DNA from 2 places in the Tsukamurella sp. NPDC003166 genome. Region 2 is predicted to be linked to the other one. Evidence: predicted binding sites of a transcription regulator. Region 2 holds the regulator's gene; the other holds the start of a gene.
The links. The regulator LexA, encoded in region 2, represses DNA repair genes until DNA is damaged. The targets are predictions, from matches to a motif close to CGAACANNTGTTCG.

Region 1 (11,275 bases), on a different contig from region 2:
CGCCCGCTGGTGGTGAAGGGCTCCTTCTCGCGCTCCTTGAGGACGGCGGAGGCGATCTTGCCCGCGAACCGCTCGTCGCCGTAGCGCTGCAGGATCCGCGCGAGATCGCCGTGCGAGTACGTGTTGAGCACGTCCGCTGCGGTGAGCGGATCCTCGGCGTTCATCCGCATGTCGAGCGGCGCGTCGACCGAGTAGGCGAAGCCCCGCTCGACGCGGTCGAGCTGCATGGAGGACACACCCAGGTCGAACAGGATCGCTTGAACGCCTGGGCGTCCCGGCCCGCTCATACCGAGTTCGTCGAGGGCATCGGCCATCCCGTCGTAGCGGGTGTGGATCGGGATGAAGCGGTCGCCGAACCGCGCGAGGCGGTCGCCGGCGATGGCGTGCGCGTCGGTGTCCCGATCGAGGCCGACGACGCGGATGTCCGGGAAGGACTCGAGCATGAGCTCGGAGTGGCCGCCGGCACCGAGCGTGGCGTCGACGTAGACGGCACCGTCGTGCTGAAGGGCCGGAGCGAGCAGCTCGCGCACCCGGGTCGCCAGGACCGGCACGTGACCGAAATCGGACATGGCTCCTCCAGAGCACGACGGGGATTGGCGATGGGCGGTGCTGTGGGATGACGTTCCGGCGGATGAAGCGGGGTCCCCGCCCGACCCGTACCTGGCGTTGGGGAAGTACGTCAGGGCCGATTCGGGCGCAGGCCTCGGTCCACCTCGTCGCGGACGTGCTCTGCTGTGGTGCTGCGGGGCGTGCTGCGCGGCCTAGAAGATCGCCTTCAGCGATTCCGACTGCGGCTGCGCGTAGTCGTCTTCGTGCTGTGCCTGGTAGGCGTCCCACGCCTCCGCGTCCCAGATCTCCAGGAACCTCCGCGATCCGACGACGACGCATTCCTTGGTGAGGCCTGCGTAGCGACGGTGATCGGCCGACAGTGAGATCCGACCCTGGGAGTCGGGACGCTGATCGTCCGAGCTGGCGAAGAAGTTGCGGTAGAAGGCGCGTCCCGCGGGGTCGGTCCATTCGATGGCATCGGCCTTCTCGGCGATGCGCTCGAACTCCGCCTTCGGGTACACCGTGAGGCTTCGATCCTGTCCTTTCGTGATCGTGAGCCCACCTGCCAGTTCCTCGCGGTACTTCGCGGGGAGGGTGAGCCGTCCCTTGTCGTCGAGCTTCGGCGTGTAGGTACCCGTGAACATCACGGCCACCTCCCGCCTCCCCCCGTCGGGGTTGTCACTGGATCGAGACTTCAGACTAGCGCGTCCCTCTCCAGTGCGCCCCACATTACCCCACCATCCGCCACTTTCAACCACGCCGGAGCGCGTTTCGCGGCGTATTCTCAGAGTTACGGCAGGTCAGACTCGTGGTGAGAAGTGGGGGACGCGGCTCGTCCCGGCGCGTCGGGCTTCGTCACACCAGGCAGCGAGGCAGCAACCACCGCGATAGGTGTGACTGCTGAGGCGTGACGGAGCGCGGCCACACCGCCCGTGGGGAGAAGTGGGGGAACCGGGTGGGGAGATGTGGGGAGACCGGGCGGGGCGAGTAGCAAGCCTGGCGACGGCGGCCATCCACGGCGTAGCAGAAATCTCCGGATGCAGCAGAAATCTCCGCTCGCCCCGGGTATCCACGGGGCGACCGGAGAAATCTGCCGCGGCCGGAGAGATCTGCGGGAAGGAAGCCGCCACGCAGCCTCGCCCGCTGCCTCCGCCCCTCGCACGCCCCGGGTGCACGGCGCGAGTTTCGCTCACAGCGCAACGAAAAAGCCGCCGACCATCAGGCCGGCGGCTCTTTCAGCTCCGCGAACTCACGGGAAGCGGCGGCGGAAGCGTTCCTCCATGCGGGCGACGAAGGACTGACCCGACGCACGGGCCCCCTTCACGCCGCGCCCACGACCGGACGGTGCACGGACGGAACCGTCCTCACCGACGGTGCCGCGCGGCCCCTTGGTGGACGGCCCGGACCACAGGGCGTAGATCACGGAGCCGAACATCAGCAGGAAGCCGATGAGGCCGACGATCACGGTGTACTCGACCTTGGGCAGCAACATTCCTGCGATGAGCAGCATCAGTCCGACCGCGAAACCGATCGCGGCGAACACGCGACGCTTGCCCGAAGCGCCGCCGAACCGGCCGCCGCGTACGTTCGACGCGAACTTCGGGTCCTCGGCATAGAGCGCGCTCTCGATCTGGTCGAGCATGCGCTGTTCGTGCTCGGAGAGTGGCACGTTCCCCTCCTTCAGCACTCATGGGGTCCAACTCCTAGCTCCATGATACGAGGCTTGCGAGCACACGACCACCATCCACCGAACAATTAGCGCCCACTGTGAGATTTATGCGGCGCGACTCAGGTCGGACTCGACGGAATTCAGGAAGCTCTGGACGCGACCGTGCAGCACGGCCACCTCCTCGGCACTGACGGTGCGCGCCGTGGTCTCCAGCGCGGCGACCACACCGGACACGGAAGTGAAGTAGGCCACCCACTCCGCATACCCCGGAGCGGCCTTCGCGAGCCGCAGCCACGCGTTGCGTGTGGGGCGCCGCACGCCCGTCTCCCGCTCCGCCAGGAGGGCGGCCGCGCCGCGTAGCGCGGCGTGATAGATCTCGCGGTACTGATCGGCGGGCGCCGGCGAGCCGCCGGCGCGGGCGAGGAACTGGTCCGCACGGTCCAGGATCCGGGCGGCGCCCGACTCCCCGACGCGCCGGCGGGACCCGACGTGATCGATCCGCACCTTCGATTCGACCATGACCTTCCTCCTGCTCCGTGAACCTCGTCGCTGTTACCGCTGTGTTGTACCGGACGGGACTGACACGTAACGCTTCCCTCGTTCCGCGCCAGCCCCGCCGGATGGACCGGGACCGACGTACCCGCCCCGGCGCCAGAACATGCGCGCCAATCCGATGGTCCGTGATCGAACAATCATTCGATCACTTCTAATATAGCGTGAGTGTCCGACACGTCAAGGGAAAGGTCGATCCGTGAGCGCAGTGATCCCGCAGGCCCCACGGATCCACGCCCTCTCCCCGCACGACGCCACGCTGTGGCTGCCCGCCGCCCTGCAGATCTACGTGGCGGCCATGGACTACCCGGCGGGGACGGAGACGCACCGTCTGCCGATGTGGCGCGAGCACCTGAACCGTCCCGGGTACGCCGCGTTCGGCGCCGTCCAGGCGCTCCCGGCGGCCGACGGGCGCCCCGTCGACCATCTGGTGGGCATCGCCTACGGCTACAGCGGAGCGGGGGATCAGTGGTGGAACCGCCAGCTCCGCGTGGGTCTGCGCCAGCGCGGCCTGCCTCCCGCCGGGATCGACGCCATGGCCGGCCACTACTTCGAACTGACCGAACTGCACGTGCACCCCGCGGCGCAGGGCCACGGGGTCGGCAGCGCGCTGCTCACCGCACTCCTCACGGACCGCCCGGAGCCGCGGGTCCTGCTCTCCACCCCGGAGGTCGCCGCCGAGCAGAACCGGGCCTGGAAGCTCTACCGCCGCACCGGCTTCTACGACGTGCTGCGGGACTTCCGATTCTCGGGCGACCCGCGCCCGTTCGCGGTCCTCGGCCACGACCTGCCTTTCGGCCCGCCGGCACCATGAGCACTCCATGAGCCCGGAGGTCGACGTCGCGGTCGTCGGTTCCGGCCACAACGCGCTGGTCGGCGCCGCGTACCTGGCGGCGCAGGGCCGCTCCGTCGCGGTCTTCGAGGCGGACACGGTGCCGGGCGGGGCGGTCAGCACCGTCGAACGGTTCCCGGGCTACCGCGTCGACCGCGGCTCGTCGGCGCACCTGATGTTCCGGCACACGGGCATCGCGGAGGAGCTCGACCTCGCGGCGCACGGGCTGCGCTACCTGGACTGCGATCCCTGGGCGTTCGCGCCCACCCCGCCCGGAACGCAGGCCCCGCCGATCGTCTTCCGGCGGGACCTCGACGCCACCACCGAGTCCGTCGCCGCGGCGTGCGGCGTCCGGGAGGCGGCTGCGTACCGTCGCTTCGTCGCGGACTGGACGCCCCGGGCGAAGGCGACCATGACCGCCTTCGGCTCCTCCCCCACGGCCCCTCGGCTGGGCCGCGCCTTCTGGCCCACGAAGGGGCGCGGGAGCCTCACGCAGATGTCGCGCACCTACCTCGCCTCGGGCGATCAGCTGCTCGACGAGTACTTCGACGACGAGCGACTCAAGGCCGCGCTCGCCTGGTTCGGCGCGCAGTCCGGGCCGGCGATGAGCGAGCCGGGCACCGCGCCCATGATCGGCTTCGCCGCCCTCATGCACACCCTCCCGCCGGGCCGGGCGGTCGGCGGCAGCGGCGCGCTCACCGCGGCGCTGATCTCCCGCCTGACGTCCGACGGAGGCGCCGTCGAGCTCGGGACGCCCGTCACGGAACTGCGCCGGTCCGGTAGGGAGTGGGAGGTCACCGTCGCCGGGCCCGACGGTGCGCGGACCGTCCGGGCCCGCACCGTGCTCGCCGGCTGCCACGTCCTGACGACCCTGGATCTGCTGGCCCGCGGCGGCTACGACGCCGCGCGGATCGCTGCGTGGCGCCGGAGCATCCAGGTGGGCCCCGGCGTGGGGATGGTGCTGCGGCTCGGCACGACGGCGCCGCCCGCGTTCGACGGGGTGCCGCTCGCCGAGCAGTCCGGGCTCGGCCTGCTCACCGCCGATCGCGGCCACCTGGCCCGCGCGCGCGGCGACATGCTGGCCGGGGAAGCGCCCCGTCGGCCCGCGGTGCTGGCGATGACCTTCTCGGGCCTCGACCCGTCCATCGCCCCGGCGGGCCGGCACAACACCACCCTGTGGGCCCAGTGGTACCCGTACGCGTTGGGCGGCGGCGATGGCTGGGCGGCCGCCGCGGAGGCCGAGGCGGACCGGATCGTCGCGGAGACCCAGCGCTGGGCGCCCGGGTTCGCGGACACCGTCGAGCACCGGTATGTGCAGACCCCGGCCAGCCTGGAGAGCGAGCTGGGCCTGCGCGGCGGGAACGTCATGCACGTGGAGATGGCACTGCACAACATGCTGCTCTTCCGGCCGGTCCCGGAGCTCGCCGGCGGCCGGGTCCCCGATGCGCCGGGCCTGGCGCTGGCCGGCGCGTCGATGCACCCCGGTGGCGGCGTGAACGGATCCAGCGGGCGGATCGCGGCGCGGCTGCTCGCCCGCGACCTGGGACACCTGGCACGATGGCGACCGTGACTCTCCGAAGGATGCTCGCGGCGCTGGCGGTACTACTGCTCGTCGCCGCCCCTGCCGCGTGCTCGAGCCCGGGCCCCGGCGACCGGATGTCCGGCAAGATCGTCGCCGCGCAGACTCCGGCGTCGAACGCGGAGGGACCGCAGCTGGCCGCGCCCGGCGAGCTGCGCGGCCTCGCGGAGGTCAAGGCGTACGACTCGAACGGCAAAGTCGGCACCCAGATGATCTTCACGACCATCACCTTCGGCCAGTTCAACCAGCTGGGCGAGGTGGTCTCGCAGGCCTTCGACACGTCGGCGGCCTCGATCAAGATGCGGGTGCAACGCACCGGGAGCTCCGTCGTGCTCTCCGGCACGGCGGACCTGTCGTCCCTGGCGCCGAACTCCGCAGTGATCGTCGTGCAGCTGCAGTTCCCCGGCCCCGTCACCGCCACGAACGGCCAGCAGGAGGCCGACGACCTGGTGACCTGGACGCTCAACGCCGGTACGTCCGCGTCCTTGACCGCCGAAGCCGAGTACGCCGATCCCTCGATCGCGTCGTTCACGAAGTGGGCGTGGATCACCGCGCTGGTCGCCTTCCTCGCGGCCGCGGTCGTGGCAGCGGCGGCCTACATCCGGCGCGACCGCAGTCCCAAGCCGGGGCAGGAGTCGGCCGAGCCCGAGTCGCTCATCGAACTGCCGCAATGGCTGCGGGAGAAGCTCGGGCGCTAGTCCCGCGGCGGGCGGCGGAGACCGTCGAGCACGAGGTCGGTGAGCCGTTCGGCGATGTCGGCGTCGAGCTCGCGGCGTCGCGCCAGGATGCGGAAATGCAGCGTGCCGATGAGCGCCTCGTACGCCAGCATCGCCTGCTCCACATCGACGAGCTCCCCACGCTCGGCAGCGCGGCCGAAGATCGTGCGGGCGCGGTCGAAGCGATCCGCCCAGAAGGCGTCGCGGAGCTTCGCCGAGGTCTCGTCGTCGGCGGTCGCGGCCAGTGCGGCCAGCGCGAAGCCGGCGGGAGTGCGCAGGAAATCGGCGACCGCGCCGACGGTCTCGACGAGATCACCGCGCAGCGAACCGGTGTCGGCGACGGTCAGCCGTTCGGCGGAGAGCGTGAGCAGGACATCGGTGAGCAGCGCGTCCTTGGAGCCCCACTTGCGGTAGACCGTCGCCTCGTTGACCCCGGCCCGGGCCGCGATCTGGCCGACGGTCAGCGCCGACGGTGAGCCCTCGGACAGCAGCGCCGTCGTCGCGTCGATCACCGCCCGGCGGGTGCGAGCGGTGCGCCCGCCCGGGCGTTCCCTACGAGTCGCTTCGGTCACACCCCCATCTTAAATGCGAGACACTCTTGCATTAGCGTGCGGGGTGGTGAATCATCGTTCCCATGACCTACGCAGAGCAGTCCGCATGGCGGACCATCCAGGAATTCCTCCCCCTGTCGTACCGGCTGACGCCGGACACCGAGCCCGCCGAGGAGTGGTGGGAGCACGCGGGCCATCACATCCACCTCGACACCTACCGCAACCCCCAAGCGCCCGTGAAGGTGATCCTGCTGCACGGCGTCGGCACCAACGGCCGCCAGATGTCGACCATCCTCGGCCGGCCACTCGCCGAGCGCGGCTTCGAGACCATCGCCATCGACATGCCCACGTACGGCGTCACCGAGGTCGCCCCCGGTGCGCTGGTCACCTACGACGACTGGGTGCGGATCGGTTCGGACCTCGTCGACGCCGAGCTCGCGAAGGACGATCGGCCGGTCGTCCTCTACGGCCTGTCCGCGGGCGGCATGGAGACCTACCACGTCGCATCGGTCAACGGGCGGGTCAGCGGCATCGTCGGAATGACCTTCCTCGACCAGCAGTCCGCGAAGGTGCGGCGCGACACCGCCTTCGACCCGGTCTCCGGCAGCGTGGGCGCGCCCGTCATGAAGACCCTCGCGCGCACGCCGCTGCGCGCCGCGAAAGTCCCGATGAAACTGGTGAGCAAGATGCGCGCGCTGGTCAACGACCCGGCGGCGAAGCGCGCCTGCTACGCGGATCGCACCTCGGCCGGCAACCTCGTGTCACTGGCCTTCCTCGACTCGTACCTGAACTACCGGCCCACCGTCGCGCCCGAGGACTTCGACACCTGCCCGGTGCTGCTCACCCAACCCGCGGCCGACACCTGGACGCCGCTGGAGCTGTCGACGCCCTTCCTCGACCGGATCACCCGCGTCCCGGTCGACACCGTGCTGCTCGAGAACGCCGGCCACTACCCGCTGGAGCAGCCGGGACTGGACACGATGGTCGAGACCATCGCCGCGTTCGCAGGGGCACGCGCGGTGTCGTAGCGAAGGGCCCGGCCTAGACGCCGACCGGCAGCATCGAGAGGTTCTCGAGCACTTCCGAGGTGGCCTTGGCGAAGTTCAACGTGCAGAAGTGCAGCGCCGGCGCGCCCTCGGCGATGAGCCGCTCGCCCATGCGGGTGGCGATCTCGATGCCCGCGGCCCGCACGGCGGCACGGTTCTCCTCGGGCCCGTCGCCCGCCGCGGCGCGCAGCTCGGCGCGCATCGCGTCGGGGATCTTCGCGTTGGACAGTTCCGCCATGCGCGACACCGACTTCAACGAGGTGATCGGCATGATGCCCGGAATCAGCGGCTTGGCGCCCTGCTCCGGATCGAAGGCGGTGACCGCGTCCCGCAGCCGCAGGTAGTCGTCGACGTCGAAGAACATCTGGGTGATCGAGTAATCGGCCCCGGCCCGCAGCTTGTTCGCGAAGTAGCGCACGTCGCTGTCCTGGTCCGGCGACCGGTGATGCCCCTCGGGGAAAGCTGCCACGCCCACGTGGAAGTCGCCCAGCTCGCGCACCAGCTCGACGACCTCGCTGGCGTACTTGAGGCCCTGCGGGTGCCGCACCCAGCGCCCCAGCGGGTCGCCGGGCGGGTCGCCGCGCAGGACGAGCACGTTGCGCACGTCCTGGTCCGCGTACGACCCCATGAGGGCGCGCAGCTCCGAGATGCTGTGGTTCACGGCGGTCAGGTGCGCCACCGGCAGCAGCGTGGTCGTCTCGGCGATCTCGCCGGTCACCCGCACGGTGCGGTCACGCGTCGAGCCGCCCGCGCCGTAGGTCATGGAGACGAACGCCGGGTCCATCCGCTCGAACGTCCGGACCGCGCGCCACAGCCGGGCCTCGCCCTCCTCGTCCCGCGGCGGCATGAACTCGACCGAGAACGGCATTCGCCCGCTCGCGCGCACGGCGTCGAGGCGGTCGAGTACGGTCCGGCTTTGTTCGGTCACGCTTTAAGAATAGGTTTGCCGGTATGACGCTGCCCGTCGCCCCGCCCCGGACCGACCTCGCCGACATCGCGGCCGCCGTGCAGCCGCAGCTCGAAACCTTCCTCGAAGAGCGCCGTGACCTGGTCGAACCCGTCGGTCCGGTGTTCGCGGAGGCGACCGCCGGCCTGGCGCGCTTCGTTTTGCGCGGCGGTAAGCGAATTCGCCCCGCCTTCGCCTGGACGGGGTGGCTGGCGGGTGGCGGGCAGCCCGACGGTGCGGTGGCCGAGGCGGCCCTGCGGGCCTGCTCCTCCCTCGAGTTCGTGCAGGCGTGCGCGCTCATCCACGACGACATCATCGACGCCTCGCTCACCCGCCGCGGCCACCCCACGACCCACCGCGAGTTCGCGCAGGTGCACGCCGAGCGCGGCTGGTCGGGATCGCCGGAGAAGTTCGGCGAGGCGACAGCGATCCTGCTCGGCGACCTGGCGCTGGCGTGGGCCGACGACATGTTCCTCGGGGCCGGCCTCGAGCCCGAGCGGTACCTGCGCGCGGCGCGCGCCTGGGCCGCGATGCGCACCGAGGTGCTCGGCGGCCAGCTGCTCGACATCGTGAGCGAGGCCGCCCGCGACGAATCGGAGGCCGCCGCGGAGCGTGTGGTGCGGTTCAAGACGGCGGGCTACACCGTCGAGCGGCCGCTGCACGTGGGCGCCGCCCTGGCCGGCGCGTCCGACGAGACGATCGCGGCGCTCCGGGAGATCGGGGTGGACCTCGGCATCGCCTTCCAGCTCCGCGACGACCTGCTCGGCGCCTTCGGCGATCCCGCGGTCACCGGCAAGCCCTCGGGCGACGACCTGCGGTCCGGCAAGCACACGCCGATGCTCGCGCACGCCCTGGCGACCGGCGGCCGCGCTGCCGACGAGCTGCGCGCACTGGTCGGTACCGACCTCGACGATGCGGGCGTCGAGCGCGCCCGCGCCGCGCTCCGGGCGACGGGGGCACCATCGGCCATGCAGGCGCGGGTCGAGGAGCTGACGGCCCGGGCCACGTCCGCCCTCGCACAGGCCCCCGTCGCCGACGGTGCGCGCCCCGTCCTGGCCCGGCTCGCCGCGGTGCTCGTCGACCGCGCCGCCTGACTCCTCTCGCCGCCTTCACCTACCCGAGTTAGGCAAACCTAGCCACCCCTGGGTATGGTTCCGTTTACCTAAAAGCCTTTACCAACGGCTTACGGTCACCGTCGTGAAGCACCAGCGAGAAGGAGTCACCCCCGCATGTTCCCCCGCTCCCGCAAGGCCGCGCCCGTCGCGGCCGCGCTGATGGTCGCGAGCCTCGTGTTCGCAGGCTGCTCCACCACCGGCGCCGACGACGACAAGCCCGCCGCATCCGGCGAGAAGATCACCGTCAGCACCAACAAGGGCGATGTTGAGGTCCCGAAGAACCCGAAGCGGGTCGTCGTCCTCGACAACACCAGCGCCGAGACGGTCAAGGCCATGGGCATCACCCCCGTCGCGATCCCCAAGGGCTTGTTCGCCAAGAGCGTTCTGGGCGACTGGATCTCGAACCGGGACGTCAAGGACACCGGCACCCACGCCGAGCCGAAGTTCGACGTGATCGAGGACGTCAAGCCCGACCTGATCATCGGCGGCTACCGCTTCGCCAAGTCCGAGGCCGACATCAAGAAGATCGCCGAGAAGACCGGCGCCGCGTTCATCGACATCGCCGCCGAGGACGCGGCGCCGAAGGGCCGCGTCGAGACCATGCGCAGCTCGACCATCACGCTGGGCAAGATCTTCGGCAAGGACGAGCAGGCCCGGCAGATCGTCGCCGACTTCGACAAGAATCTCGAGGCGGCGAAGGCACAGGCCACCGGTCAGAGCGTGTTCCTGTCGATCGTCAACGGCGGCAAGATCGACAACGGCGCCAAGCGTATGCAGCCCTTCGTCGCTCCCCTGAATCTCAAGGACGTGTTCGCGGGCCAGGCCGGCGATCACCACCAGAACTCGGGCCTGACGCCCGAGGCCATCGCCCAGGCGAACCCGCAGTGGGTCATCGTCATGGACCGCGACGCGGCCGTCCCGCCGACCGACGGCAGCACGCCGAAGACCGCGGCCGAGACCTTCAGGGCGCAGCAGGCCTTCGCGCAGGTCGAGTTCCAGCAGAAGGACCGGATCTTCTACCTGGACAACGACTTCTACCTCCGCGAGGGCATCCAGGACTACGGCGAGAACTACGCCGCGCTGGCCAAGGCCTTCGCCGCCAAGAAGTGACGGCGACCGCGAGCTCCGCACCGCCCCAGGCGGGTTCCCGGAAGGGGGCCCGCCTGGGGCACGTCGCGCTCCCACTGGTCGCGGTCGCGTGCGTGGTGTTGCTGGCCCTGTCACTGATGACCGGCGAGTACCACATCACGCCCGCGGGCCTGCTCGCCGGCGATGAGGACATGTGGCGGATGTTCTTCATCTCCCGCGTACCGCGCACCGCCGCACTCGTGTTCGCCGGCCTCGCGATGAGCTTCTCCGGCGTCATCATGCAGCGCCTGACCCAGAACCGGTTCGTGGAGCCGACCACCGCCGGCACCGCCGAATGGGCAGGCCTGGGCGTCCTGCTGTGCATGCTCTACCTCCCCGGCGCGACACCGATGGTCCGGATGCTCTTCGCCACGGCGACCGCCTTCGTGGGCACGATGATCTTCCTGGGCTTCCTCTCGCGCATCCGGGCCCGACGCTCGGCGATCGTGCCGCTCGTGGGCCTGATGCTGGGGGCCGTGGTCGGCGCGATCACGACCTACCTGGCGATCGGCGCCAACCTACTGCAGGCCGTGACCAGCTGGCGCTCCGGCGGTTTCGCGCACATCGTGCGGGGTTTCTACGAGCCGCTGTG
Region 2 (11,275 bases):
ATCCGCGAATGGCAGGACCTGCAGGGTCAGCTCCGGCAGATCTGCCGCGACCTCGGCTGGAAGCTGGACTCGCTGGGGCGCGAGCCGGCACCGTCGCCGGACCTGATCCACCAGGCGATGCTGGCCGGCCTGCTGTCCCAGATCGGGCTGCGCGAACCGGACGGCAGGGAGTTCCTGGGCGCACGGGGCGCGAAGTTCCTCGTCTTCCCCGGATCGGCGCTGTCGAAGAAGCCGCCCCGGTTCGTCATGGCCGGCGAGCTCGTGGAGACCTCGCGATTGTTCGCGCGGACCGTCGCCAAGATCGAGCCCGAGTGGGCCGAGAAGCTGGCCGGGCCACTCGCCAAGCACCACTACTCCGAGCCGCACTGGTCCACCAAGCGGGAGGCCGTACTGGCCAAGGAGCGGGTCACGCTCTTCGGCGTGCCGCTGGTCGCCGACCGCACCGTGAACTACGGCCGGATCGACCCGGTCGTGGCCCGCGACCTGTTCCTGCGGCACGCGTTGGTCCAGGGCGAATGGCGCACCCGGCACCGGTTCTTCGCACGCAACCGCGCGCTGCTCGACGACGCCGAGTACCTCGAGGACAAGGCGCGCCGCCGCGACCTCGTGATCGACGAGGACGGGCTGTTCGCCTTCTACGACCGCAGGGTGCCGGAGGGCATCGTCTCCGCCCGCCACTTCGATGCGTGGTGGAAGAAGGCCTCGCGCGCCGATCCCGCTCTGCTCGACTTCACCGCGGAGGACCTGCTCGCCGACGGCGCCGCCGAGGTCACGGCCGACGCGTACCCCACGACGTGGTTGCAGGGCCGCGTCGAGGTGCCGCTGAAGTACCGCTTCGAGCCGGGCGCCACCGACGACGGAGTGACGGCGCGGATCCCGGTCAAGGATCTGGCGACGGTGCGCGCAGACGGCTTCGAGTGGCTGGTGCCCGCGATGCGCGAGGAGCTCGCGACGGCGCTGATCAAGTCGCTGCCGAAACAGCTCCGCCGCGAGGTCGTGCCCGCGCCCGATTTCGCCGCGGCCGCCCTCGCGCGACTCACCCCGCGCGCGGAGCCGCTCGCCGACGGGCTCGCGCGGGAGCTGACCCAGTTGTCCGGCACGGTGATCCGTGCCGAGGACTTCTCCCCTACCGCATTGCCGGACCACCTGCGGGTGACCTTCGTGGTGATCGGTGATGACGGCCGCGAGCTCGGTTCCGGCAAGGACCTCGACGCGCTCAAGCGACGGCTCGGGGCGGCCGTGCAGGAGGACCTGTCGAGCCGCGCGGGCGCCTACGAGCGCGCTCCCGCCCGGGAGTGGACCGCGGCCACGCTCGGCGACGTTCCGCGCACCATCGACACGGAACTCCGGGGCAGCCGCGTGACCGGGTTCGGCACCCTCTATCCCGACGGTGACCGCGCCGGCGTCCGGGTGGTCGCCAACGAGCCGGACCAGCTGGCCCTGATGGGGGCGGGCCTCGACGTGCTGCTGTCGAACGCGCTGCCCACGGCGCACAAGTCGGTACTGCAGTCGGTCGGGCAGCGGGACCGGCTGGCGCTGTCGCAGAGCCCGTATCCGACGCCGATGGACCTGGTGGCCGACTGCCGCCGGCGCGCCATCAGCGATCTCCGGGCGCGCGCGGGCCTCGCGTGGACCCCCGAGGAGTTCACAGCCCTGACCGCGTCCGTGCGCGCCGACCTGGGCGCCACGGTGCAGCAGTACTTCGCGGACGTCGCGGCGGCCGTGGCGACCGCGACGGAGGTGCGCGGCGCGATCGCCTCGGCACCGCCCGCGCTCCGCGATGCCGCAGACGACATCGCCGAGCAGTTGGACGGGCTGCTGTTCCCCGGCTTCGTGGCCGCGACGCCCGGCGTGCATCTGCGGCACCTGCCTCGGTACACGGCCGGGGCCGCTGCGCGATGGGCGGCACTGCCCGCGGCGATCGACCGGGACGACCGTGGGACGGCGACGCTCGACCGCGTGTACGGCGCGCTGACCGCGAAGCTCGATACGCTGCCCCAGCACCGACGTGACACGGCGCTGGACGAGGCGAACTGGCTGATCGAGGAACTCCGTGTGAGTCTGTTCGCGCAGTCGCTCGGCACCGCCGGTTCGATCTCCGAGAAGAAGGTCCTTGCCGCGATCGCGGCCCTGACCTGACCTGACCGCGCTACGCGGCGTCGGTCGGGTCCGCGGCGGCGGCGCGGGTACGGAGGTCGCGGATCGCGGCCTCGAAGTCCTCGATGGACGAGAAGCCCTGGTAGACCGATGCGAAGCGCAGGTAGGCCACCTCGTCGAGATCGCGCAGCGGGCCGAGGATGGCCAAGCCCACCTCGTTGGCGGGGACCTCGGCGACGCCGGTGGCCCGAATCGCCTCCTCGACCTGCTGGGCGAGCTTGTGCAGATCGTCCTCGGCGACGTCCCTGCCCTGGCACGCCCGGCGCACGCCCTTCACGACCTTCTCGCGGCTGAAGGGCTCGGTGACGCCGTTGCGCTTGACCACCGCCATGACCGCGCTCTCGACCGTGGTGAACCGGCGTCCGCACGCGTTGCACGAGCGGCGCCGACGGATGCCCTGCCCGTCGTCGAACACCCGCGAATCGACCACACGGGTGTCCTCGTTCTTGCAGAACGGGCAATGCATGGGTTCACCTCCCGCGCGGGTGCGCTCGGATGTACGGCGAGGCAACTGCAGCACCGTGGCCCCTGCCACGGCCGTGCCCCGCGATCTCGACACCGAGAATACTCGGCGCGGCAACGGCACCACATTGTCGAGGTGCGCCACGCGCCCGCCCTGCCGGGAATCCACTATCGCCATCCGAGTGGTCATCCGCGTCTCCTTCACTCGTGCTGTGCCGTCAGTACCGCGGGGTGACCAGCGTCTGCCCCGCGTGGACCCGCCCGTCGCGGAGCCCGTTGATCTCCGAGATCTCCGCGACCACCGCGGCCTGCGCGCGATCGGGCGCGATCTCGCGGGCGATCTGCTCGAGGCTCTGGCCCGTCCGCACCGTGACGATCGACGTGAGCGCGGGCCGCACAGCACCGACCGGGGCCGGATCCGCCTGCTGCGCGCCGCCGAACAGGACCAGCAGGCCCACCAACGCGCCGACCGCGAACAGGAGGCACACGGCCAGGGACGGACCCGGGGTGCGCCGCGCGCAGCCGTCCACCCGCGAGACACCGCGAGGGGCACGACGGCCGACCGAACGCACGCGCGGACGTTCGACGGTGCGCCGCGCCGCCCCGCGGGCTCCGGTCACGCGGACCGCGCCGGGCACCGTTCGAACAGATCCCTCGGAAACGTCGTTCGACGGGGTGATCGATCCGGCCGACACCTCCTGCGAGCGGCTCCGGGCGAGCCGCGGCGACACGCCTCGCGCCCGGGTGGCGCCGCGCCGATCCGCAGCGGCGGAGCCGTGCCGCGCAAGCGCCTGCGCCTCCGAGGCGGGCTCCTGTGCTGCGGTGATGACATCCCGATCGATGATCGCGGTCATGATCTCTCCCTACGTCGGTAGCGGGTCCTTCTCGCTCACCTACAGGTCTATCGGAGGGGACTGACAAGTTTTTCCATCCAGCCCCACCAGTCACACCGGAGTGCGTGCATGTGTTCGAAAGAACTTCTGTTCGATTTCTACCACACCCCCGCCCCGAGCGGAAGACACGCGGGCAAATTTCTCGAACAAATGTTTGTCATCACCTACCGCCTCGACTACAGTGGATTGCAGAACCGAACGGGCGTGAGGAGCGGCACATGACAGAGGAACGACAGGTCCAGCATCGGGACAAGCGCTTCCGCGACGCGCAGGGCAATGTCTCGGAGGATCACCTCACGCGCCGGCAGAAACAGGTGCTCGAGGTCATCCGGCGGTCCGTGCGCGATCGCGGGTATCCGCCGAGCATCCGCGAGATCGGTGACGAGGTGGGCCTGACCTCCACCTCGTCGGTCGCTCATCAGCTGCGCACCCTGGAGCGCCTGGGCTTCCTCCACCGCGACCCGAACCGCCCGCGCGCGGTCAACGTGCAGGGCGCCGAGGAGCGTACGGCGCAGGTCATCCAGAAGGTCATGGAGGACGAGGACAGGATGCCCGAGCCGGCCTTCGTGCCGGTGCTGGGCCGCATCGCCGCGGGCGGCCCCATCCTCGCGGAGGAGGCGGTGGAGGAGATCTTCCCGCTGCCGCGCGAGCTGGTGGGCGAGGGCTCGCTGTTCCTCCTCAAGGTGGTCGGCGAATCGATGACCGACGCGGCGATCTGCGACGGGGACTGGGTGGTCGTCCGGCAGCAGTCCGTCGCCGAGAACGGTGACATCGTTGCCGCGATGCTCGACGGCGAGGCCACGGTGAAGACCTTCCGGCGCACGGGTCGCGACGTGTGGCTGATGCCGCACAACCCGGCGTTCGACCCGATCCACGGGAACGACGCGGTGATCCTCGGCAAGGTCGTCACGGTCATGCGGCGGATCTGAGCTCAGCCGGTTCCGAAGACGCCGGCTCGTCGACCTCAGGGTCGGGAGCCGGCGTTCGCCGTCCTCCGAGGGCGGCGATCGCGCACGCGGCGCCTCCGAGCGCGAGCCCGGCGACCGCGCCCGGATGCACGGGCTCGCCCAGTAGGACGAAGGCGAACATCGCGGAGACGGACGGGATGACCGCGAACAGCATCGCCGCGCCGCTCGCTCCGGCGAGCCCGATCACCCGGAGATAGAGCGTCGTGGCGGTCATCGAACTGAGCAGCACCATCAGCACGAGAACGACCGCGCCGCGGACCGGATCGATGACCGTCGCGCCGAACAGCAGCGCCAGCGCACCTGCGGGCACGGCCGCGATCAGCATGCCGACCGCGTTCCCAGCCAGCGGGTCCACGTCGCGGCAGAACCGCTGTTGGTAGACGCCGCCGACCGCGATGCCCACCAGCCCCAGAAGGGTGAAGCCGATACCCGCGCCGGCGTGCGCGAGGGCCGGCACCGTCGACCAGCACGCGGTGACGACCGCAGCGAGGCCCAGCCCCGCGGCCAGCGCCCGGCGGGCAGTGAGTCGCTCGCGCAACACGGCCCGCGCGACGAGGACGGTCAGCGCCGGGTTCACGCCGATGATGAGTGCCGCGACGCCGGCCGGCACCCCGGCCCGCAGGCCCAGGTAGCAACCGAGGAACTGCGTTGCTTGCGTGAGCAGCCCCACGACGAGCGCGTGTCCGAGAGACGTGCCCGTGGGCGGTCGCCGGCTCGTCCACCGCACGACGCCGAGCAGGAGCACGCCCGAGATCGCGAACCGCAGGAAGAGGAGGAGGAACGGACTCATCGCCGCGACGCCCAGCGCGCCGAGCGGATAGCCGAACGCGTACAGGACGATGACGGAGACGGCGAGCATCGGAGGGATTCTCATGGCTCCCATCGTCGAACGCGCAGGCAGTGCTCGTCCAACAATGATTGGCGATCATGATCGATCGAGGATATCGTTCGGTCATGTCCACACCGATCCTCGACATCGTCCCGCTGCGCAGCGTCGTCGCGATCGCGCGGTGCGGCGGGGTCCACCGCGCGGCCGAAGCGCTGCACCTGACGCAGTCGACGGTGAGCGCGCATCTACGCCGGCTGGAGAAGTCGACCGGCGGGACGATCGTGGAGAAGGCCGGTCGGGGCGTCCGGTTCACCGACCACGGCTCCCGCCTCCTGGCGCACGCTCAGACGATCCTCGACGCGCACGACGCCGCCGTCCACGAGCTGTCGTCACCGACCACCAGGACGCTGTCCGTCGCAGCCACGGAACACGGCGCCGACCGGCTCATCCCCGCGCTGAGCAAGGCCTTCGGCACCCTACCGGGCGGCTGGGCGGCGCACTTCCGCTTCGACCGCAGCGCGCAGGTCGCGAACGCGGTGGAGCGCGGGCTCGCCGACGTGTCGGTGTTCCTCGCCGCGGCGGACCACCCCGACGCCGTCGGGCCGATCCACCTGCACTGGTACGCGGCGCGCGAGTGGGCCGTCCCCGGGGACACGGTCCCGGTCCTGCTCTTCGACGAACCGTGCGTGCTCCGCTCCCCCGCGACGGATGCGCTGCGGCGCTCCGGGACCGACTACACGATCGCCGTCGAGGCGGCGAACCTCGCCGGGCTCTACTCGGCCGCCCGCACCGGCATCGGCGCGACCCTGCTGCCCGCGATCGACGCGACCGACGGACTGGTCCCCGTGGACGCGCTACCCGCCATCCCCGCGATCACGCTCGCGGTCACCGTCGGGCCGCGCGTACCGCCGACGGTCCGCGCGGCCGTGCGGCGCGCCGCCGCCACGCTCACGGCCCCCGACTAGCCGCCGACCGCCTCCGCATACCGGTGCAGGTGGTCGGTGGCGGAACCGAACTCGGTCTCGATCGCGGTGAGCCGCTTGAAGCAGTGACCGATCGCGAGCTCCTCGGTGAGCCCCATGCCGCCGTGCAGCTGCACCGCGTTCTGGCCGACGAACCGCGCCGCCCGCGCGATCGTGATCTTCGCCGCGGAGACGGCCCGCCGGCGCACCCGCGGCTCGGCATCCAGGTTGAGCACGGCCAGATAGGCCGCCGCCACGGACTGCTCCAACTCCAGCGCCATGTCGACCATCCGGTGCTGCAGCGCCTGGAAGGAGCCGATCGGCACGCCGAACTGGCGACGGTTGAGGGTGTACTCGACGGTGTCCTCGAGCACCCGGCGCATGATGCCGACCGCCTCGCTGCAGACGGCGGCGGCACCGTCGTCCAGCGCGCGTTCGATGAGCTCCCAGGCGCACCCCTCGGCCCCGAGCAGCGCCGCTACGGGCACGCGGACGTCGGCGAGCTCCAGGTCGCCCGTGTGATGATCATCGATCGTGCGGAAGTACCGGGCGTCGATCCCGGCGGGCGGCGCCTGCGGGTCGAACTCGAGCAGGAACAGCGAGAGCCCGTCCCGGTCGAGCCGGTCCCCCGCGGTCCGCGCCACCACGATCAGGTGCGTCGCGAGGGGGAGGTCGGCGACCACGATCTTGGCGCCGGACAACACGTAGCCGTCACCGTCGCGGACCGCGGTGGCCTGTACGTCCCAGGGCTCGCGCCCCGACGCGGGTTCGGTCAGAGCGACCGCGATCCGTGCCTCACCCGCGGCGACGGCCGACAGCACGCCGTCGGCGGCCGGACCGCCGGAGCCACGGAGCAGCGCCGCGCCCACCACGACGGTGCCGGTGTACGGCTCCACCACGAGGGCGCGGCCGAGTTCCTCGGCGATCACCATCATCTCCTCGGGGCCGCCGCCGAGGCCGCCCACGGACTCCGGCAGCGTCGCGGCGAGAATGCCCAGGTCGGAAGCGAACGCCTCCCAGACCGCAGGTTGCCAGCCGGCCGCGGACCGTGCGGCGCTGCGCGATTCGACCAGCGGGTACCGGCCCGCGAGGTAGGACCGCACGGCATCGCGCAGCATGCTCTGTTCGTCGGTGAGTGTGAAGTCCATCTACAGCCCCAATGCCGCTTTCGCCAGGATGTTCCGTTGAATCTCGTTGGAGCCCGCGTAGATCGAGCCCGCACGATCGTTGAAGTAGCGCAGCGGCGCCACGGCCTGCCACAGGTCGCCGCTGTGCGCCCCGTCCGCGGGCGGCAGGTACTCGACCACCGGACCGCCGGGCCGGGTGACGTGCGGCTGGTAGATGCGGCCGCGCGGCCCCGCGCTCTTGTGCACGAACTCGGTGACCGCCTGGCTCAGCTCGGTGCCGAGGATCTTGAGCATCGACGACGCCGGGCCCGGGTTGCCGCCCTCGGCCAGCACGGCGAGCGAGCGGTGCTCGAGGATCTCGAGCACGTCGACGCGGGCGCGCAGCTCGGCGAGGCCGAGCCGGAAGTCCTCGTCCTCCGCGAGCGGGCGGCCGGCCCGCCCGGGCACCGTCGTCGCGCGTTCGGCGAGCCGGTCGAGTGAGACCTGCAGCCACGGCGCGGATGCGCCGCCCCCGCGTTCGAACTCGAGGAGGTACTTGGCGACGGTCCAGCCCTCGTCGACCCTCCCGAGCACGTTGGCCTTCGGTACGCGCACCTTGTCGAAGAAGACCACGTTCTGCACCTCCTCGCCGGAGGCCATGACCAGCGGCTGGATCTCGATCCCGGGCACCGTCATGTCGAGCAGCAGGAAGGTGATGCCCTGCTGCTTGCGCTCCTGCTTCGAGGTGCGCACCAGGGCGAACATCCAGTTCGCCTCCCGGGCGTGGGTGGTCCAGATCTTGGAGCCGGTGAGGACGAGATCGTCGCCGTCGGACTCCGCGCGCATCGCGAGCGAAGCCAGGTCGGATCCCGATTCCGGCTCCGAGTAGCCCTGGCAGAAGAACACCGACGCGTCGAGGATCCCCGGTAGGAAGAAGCGCTTCTGCTCCTCCGTGCCGAACTTCACGATCGCGTGCGCCACCATCCGGATCCCCATCGGAGACAGGAAGGGCGCACCGGCGAGCACGGACTCGCGAGCGAAGATGTAGTGCTGCGCCACCGTCCAGTCGCAGCCGCCCCACTCCACCGGCCACGCCGGCGCGGCCCATCCCCGCTCGTGCAGGATCGCCTGCCACTGCAGGCTCGCCTCGTGGTCCGAGTACACGCTGGTGGCCAGGTCGCCAGCGGCACGCAGATCCTCGGTGAGGTGCGCGTCCAGGAACGCCCGCACCTCGTCGCGGAACGCCTCCTCGGCCGCCGTGAACGTCACATCCATCCGGGATTCCCCTCGTTGACACCCTCGCAGTGGCGAGACAAAATAGCAGTATGTCTTATCCGTCGCGCCCTGACAACCAGTCCGCCGTGATCCGTCGCGCGGCCGAGTGGTTCCGCGAGGGCCGCCGGGTGGACCTGGGACAGCTGGCGAAGGCCAGCGGCATCGGCCGAGCCACGCTGTACCGCTGGTTCGAGGGGCGGGAGCAGGTGGTCGGCGAGGCGATCTGGCTCGGGATCGCCCAGGCGATCGAGCGGGTCGAATCCACGGAGCCCGTGCGCGACCGCGCGGCCTTCCTCCGCTCCTTCGGACGGCTCGCGCACGAGGTCCGTGCCTATCCCCCGCTCACCGGATTCGCGACGGACGAACCGGAATTCGCGATGCGCGTGCTGCAGGCACCCGGCAGTGTGGTGCAGGAGCGGCTCATCGCGTGGGTTCAGGCCTGGCTCACGGACCTCACGATCCCCCAGCCCGACGGTGCTCGGGACATCACCCGAGCCGACCTGGCCTACGCGATCGTGCGGCTGGCCGAGTCGTTCCTGTGGTCGGACATGATCATCGGCACCCCGCCGCAGCCCGACACCGCGACGGCCCTCGTCGCGCTGCTGCTCGACGGTGCCTCCGGGAGCGGCCCGTCCGGCCGCGACGCGGCGGGTTAGCCGGAGACGATGCCCACGACCAGGTTGATCGCGGTGGCCAGGATCAGCGTGCCGAACACATAGGACAGCAGACACTGGCGCAGCACCAGGCTGCGGATCGTCGGCGACGAGACGGACGTGTCGGAGACCTGATAGGTCATGCCGAGGTTGTAGCTGAAGTAGAAGAAGTCGCGGTACGCGGGAGCGATGTCGGCGTTCCAATCGATCCCGCCGGGCTGCTCACCGGGGTCACCGTAGTACTCGGCCGCGTACTGCGTCGCGTAGGTCAGGTGCAGCGCGGCCCACACCGCGAACGCCGCGAACAGCGCCGCGGCGGCCCCCGCGTCCCGGTTGGCGGACTTGCCCGCGACCAGGAGCGCCACGATGGCGACGAGGCCGCTCAGCGCGATCACCGCGACGGCGAGCTCGGCGACACGCGGCCGGAAGTTCTCCCGCTGCACCGTCGCCCGCGTCGCCTCCGCGCCGAGGGGCCAGAGCACCGCCCATCCCATCACCACGAACACCGCGGCCGCGGCGCCGATCCCGACCAGGACACCCAGCGTACCGTCGAGCAGAACACCCGCGATCACCGCGGCGATCGCACCGACGACCAGAGCGATCCCCGCACGCGCGGAGATGGACAGCAACGGCCCCGGAGCCCGACGAGTCATGGTCTCGATTGTGCGCGACTACTGCGCGTAGCGGGCCAGCAGCCCCGCGAGCGCGCCGGGCACCCGCGCGACGATCCGCGTACCGTCGGCCTCGTGGTCCGCACTGACCACCGTGCCCTCCGCGTGGATCCGGGCGACCAGGTCGCCCCGCTCGTACGGCAGCAACGCGGCCACCTCGACATCCCCCGCGGTGATCAGCCCGGTCAACACGTCGAGCAGCTCATCGACGCCCTCGCGGGTGTGCGCGGAGACGAACACCGCGTCGGGCAGCGCGACGCGCAGCTGCGCGAGTACCACCGGGTCGGCGGCGTCGATCTTGTTGACCACGAGCAGCTCCCGCGGCAGCGTGGCCTCCCGCTCGCCCGCGACCTCGCGCAACACGTGCCGCACCGCGTCGATCTGGCGCTGCGGCATGGGGTCACTGCCGTCCACCACGTGCAGGAGCAGGTCGGCGTCGACCACCTCCTCCAGCGTGGACCGGAAGGCCTCGACCAGCTGGGTGGGCAGGTGCCGCACGAACCCGACGGTGTCGGTGAAGACCACGTCGCGGCCGTCGGCCAGCGTGCTCTGCCGGGTGGTCGGGTCGAGGGTCGCGAACAGCGCGTTCTGCACCAGCACCCCGGCGTCGGTCAGCCCGTTGAGCAGGCTCGACTTGCCCGCATTGGTGTATCCGGCGATGGCCACCGACGGCACGCCCGAGCGGCGGCGCTGCCCGCGCTTGGTGTCGCGGGCCTGCTTCATGCCCTTGATCTCCCGGCGCAGCTTGGCCATCCGCTCGCGGATCCGGCGACGGTCGGTCTCGATCTTCGTCTCGCCGGGACCGCGCAGGCCCACGCCGCCGTTGCTGCCGGCGCGGCCGCCGGCCTGCCGGGACAGCGCCTCACCCCAACCGCGCAGCCGCGGCAGCATGTACTCCATCTGAGCGAGACTGACCTGCGCCTTGCCCTCGCGGGAGGTGGCGTGCTGGGCGAAGATGTCGAGGATCAGGGCCGTGCGGTCGATGACCTTGACCTTGACCACCTTCTCCAGCGCGTTGAGCTGCGCGGGCGTGAGCTCACCGTCGCAGATCACCGTGTCGGCGCCCGTGGCGAGGACGACCTCGCGCAGCTCGTGCGCCTTGCCGGAGCCGATGTAGGTGGCCGGGTCAGGACGGTCGCGGCGCTGGACCACGCCGTCGAGGACGACGGAGCCCGCGGTCTCGGCGAGGGCCTTCAGCTCGGCGAGGGACGAGTCGGCCTCCGCCGCGGAGCCCGAGGTCCACACGCCCACGAGCACGACCTGCTCGAGGCGCAACTGCCGGTACTCGACCTCGGTGAC

Region 1: the regulator LexA is predicted to act here: its motif matches at 2,904-2,917, upstream of ABZX10_RS09625 (SAV_6107 family HEPN domain-containing protein).

The regions. Positions count from the first base shown of each region.
Region 1 covers NZ_JBEXNL010000006.1:127,290-138,564, forward strand. Annotated here, with positions in the region: gene rsmH (16S rRNA (cytosine(1402)-N(4))-methyltransferase RsmH) at 1-569, opposite strand, end outside; gene mraZ (division/cell wall cluster transcriptional repressor MraZ) at 762-1,193, opposite strand; gene ABZX10_RS09620 (DUF3040 domain-containing protein) at 1,799-2,218, opposite strand; gene ABZX10_RS09625 (SAV_6107 family HEPN domain-containing protein) at 2,324-2,737, opposite strand; gene ABZX10_RS09630 (N-acetyltransferase) at 2,970-3,584, shown strand; gene ABZX10_RS09635 (NAD(P)/FAD-dependent oxidoreductase) at 3,592-5,172, shown strand; gene ABZX10_RS09640 (DUF3153 domain-containing protein) at 5,169-5,879, shown strand; gene ABZX10_RS09645 (TetR/AcrR family transcriptional regulator) at 5,876-6,469, opposite strand; gene ABZX10_RS09650 (alpha/beta fold hydrolase) at 6,532-7,476, shown strand; gene metF (methylenetetrahydrofolate reductase [NAD(P)H]) at 7,490-8,422, opposite strand; gene ABZX10_RS09660 (polyprenyl synthetase family protein) at 8,446-9,534, shown strand; gene ABZX10_RS09665 (ABC transporter substrate-binding protein) at 9,670-10,665, shown strand; gene ABZX10_RS09670 (iron chelate uptake ABC transporter family permease subunit) at 10,662-11,275, shown strand, end outside.
Region 2 covers NZ_JBEXNL010000016.1:54,603-65,877, forward strand. Annotated here, with positions in the region: gene hrpA (ATP-dependent RNA helicase HrpA) at 1-2,139, shown strand, start outside; gene nrdR (transcriptional regulator NrdR) at 2,150-2,623, opposite strand; gene ABZX10_RS17345 (LysM peptidoglycan-binding domain-containing protein) at 2,838-3,473, opposite strand; gene lexA (transcriptional repressor LexA) at 3,731-4,441, shown strand; gene ABZX10_RS17355 (DMT family transporter) at 4,425-5,354, opposite strand; gene ABZX10_RS17360 (LysR family transcriptional regulator) at 5,435-6,274, shown strand; gene ABZX10_RS17365 (acyl-CoA dehydrogenase) at 6,271-7,419, opposite strand; gene ABZX10_RS17370 (acyl-CoA dehydrogenase family protein) at 7,420-8,652, opposite strand; gene ABZX10_RS17375 (QsdR family transcriptional regulator) at 8,703-9,308, shown strand; gene ABZX10_RS17380 (DUF1345 domain-containing protein) at 9,305-9,958, opposite strand; gene hflX (GTPase HflX) at 9,977-11,275, opposite strand, start outside.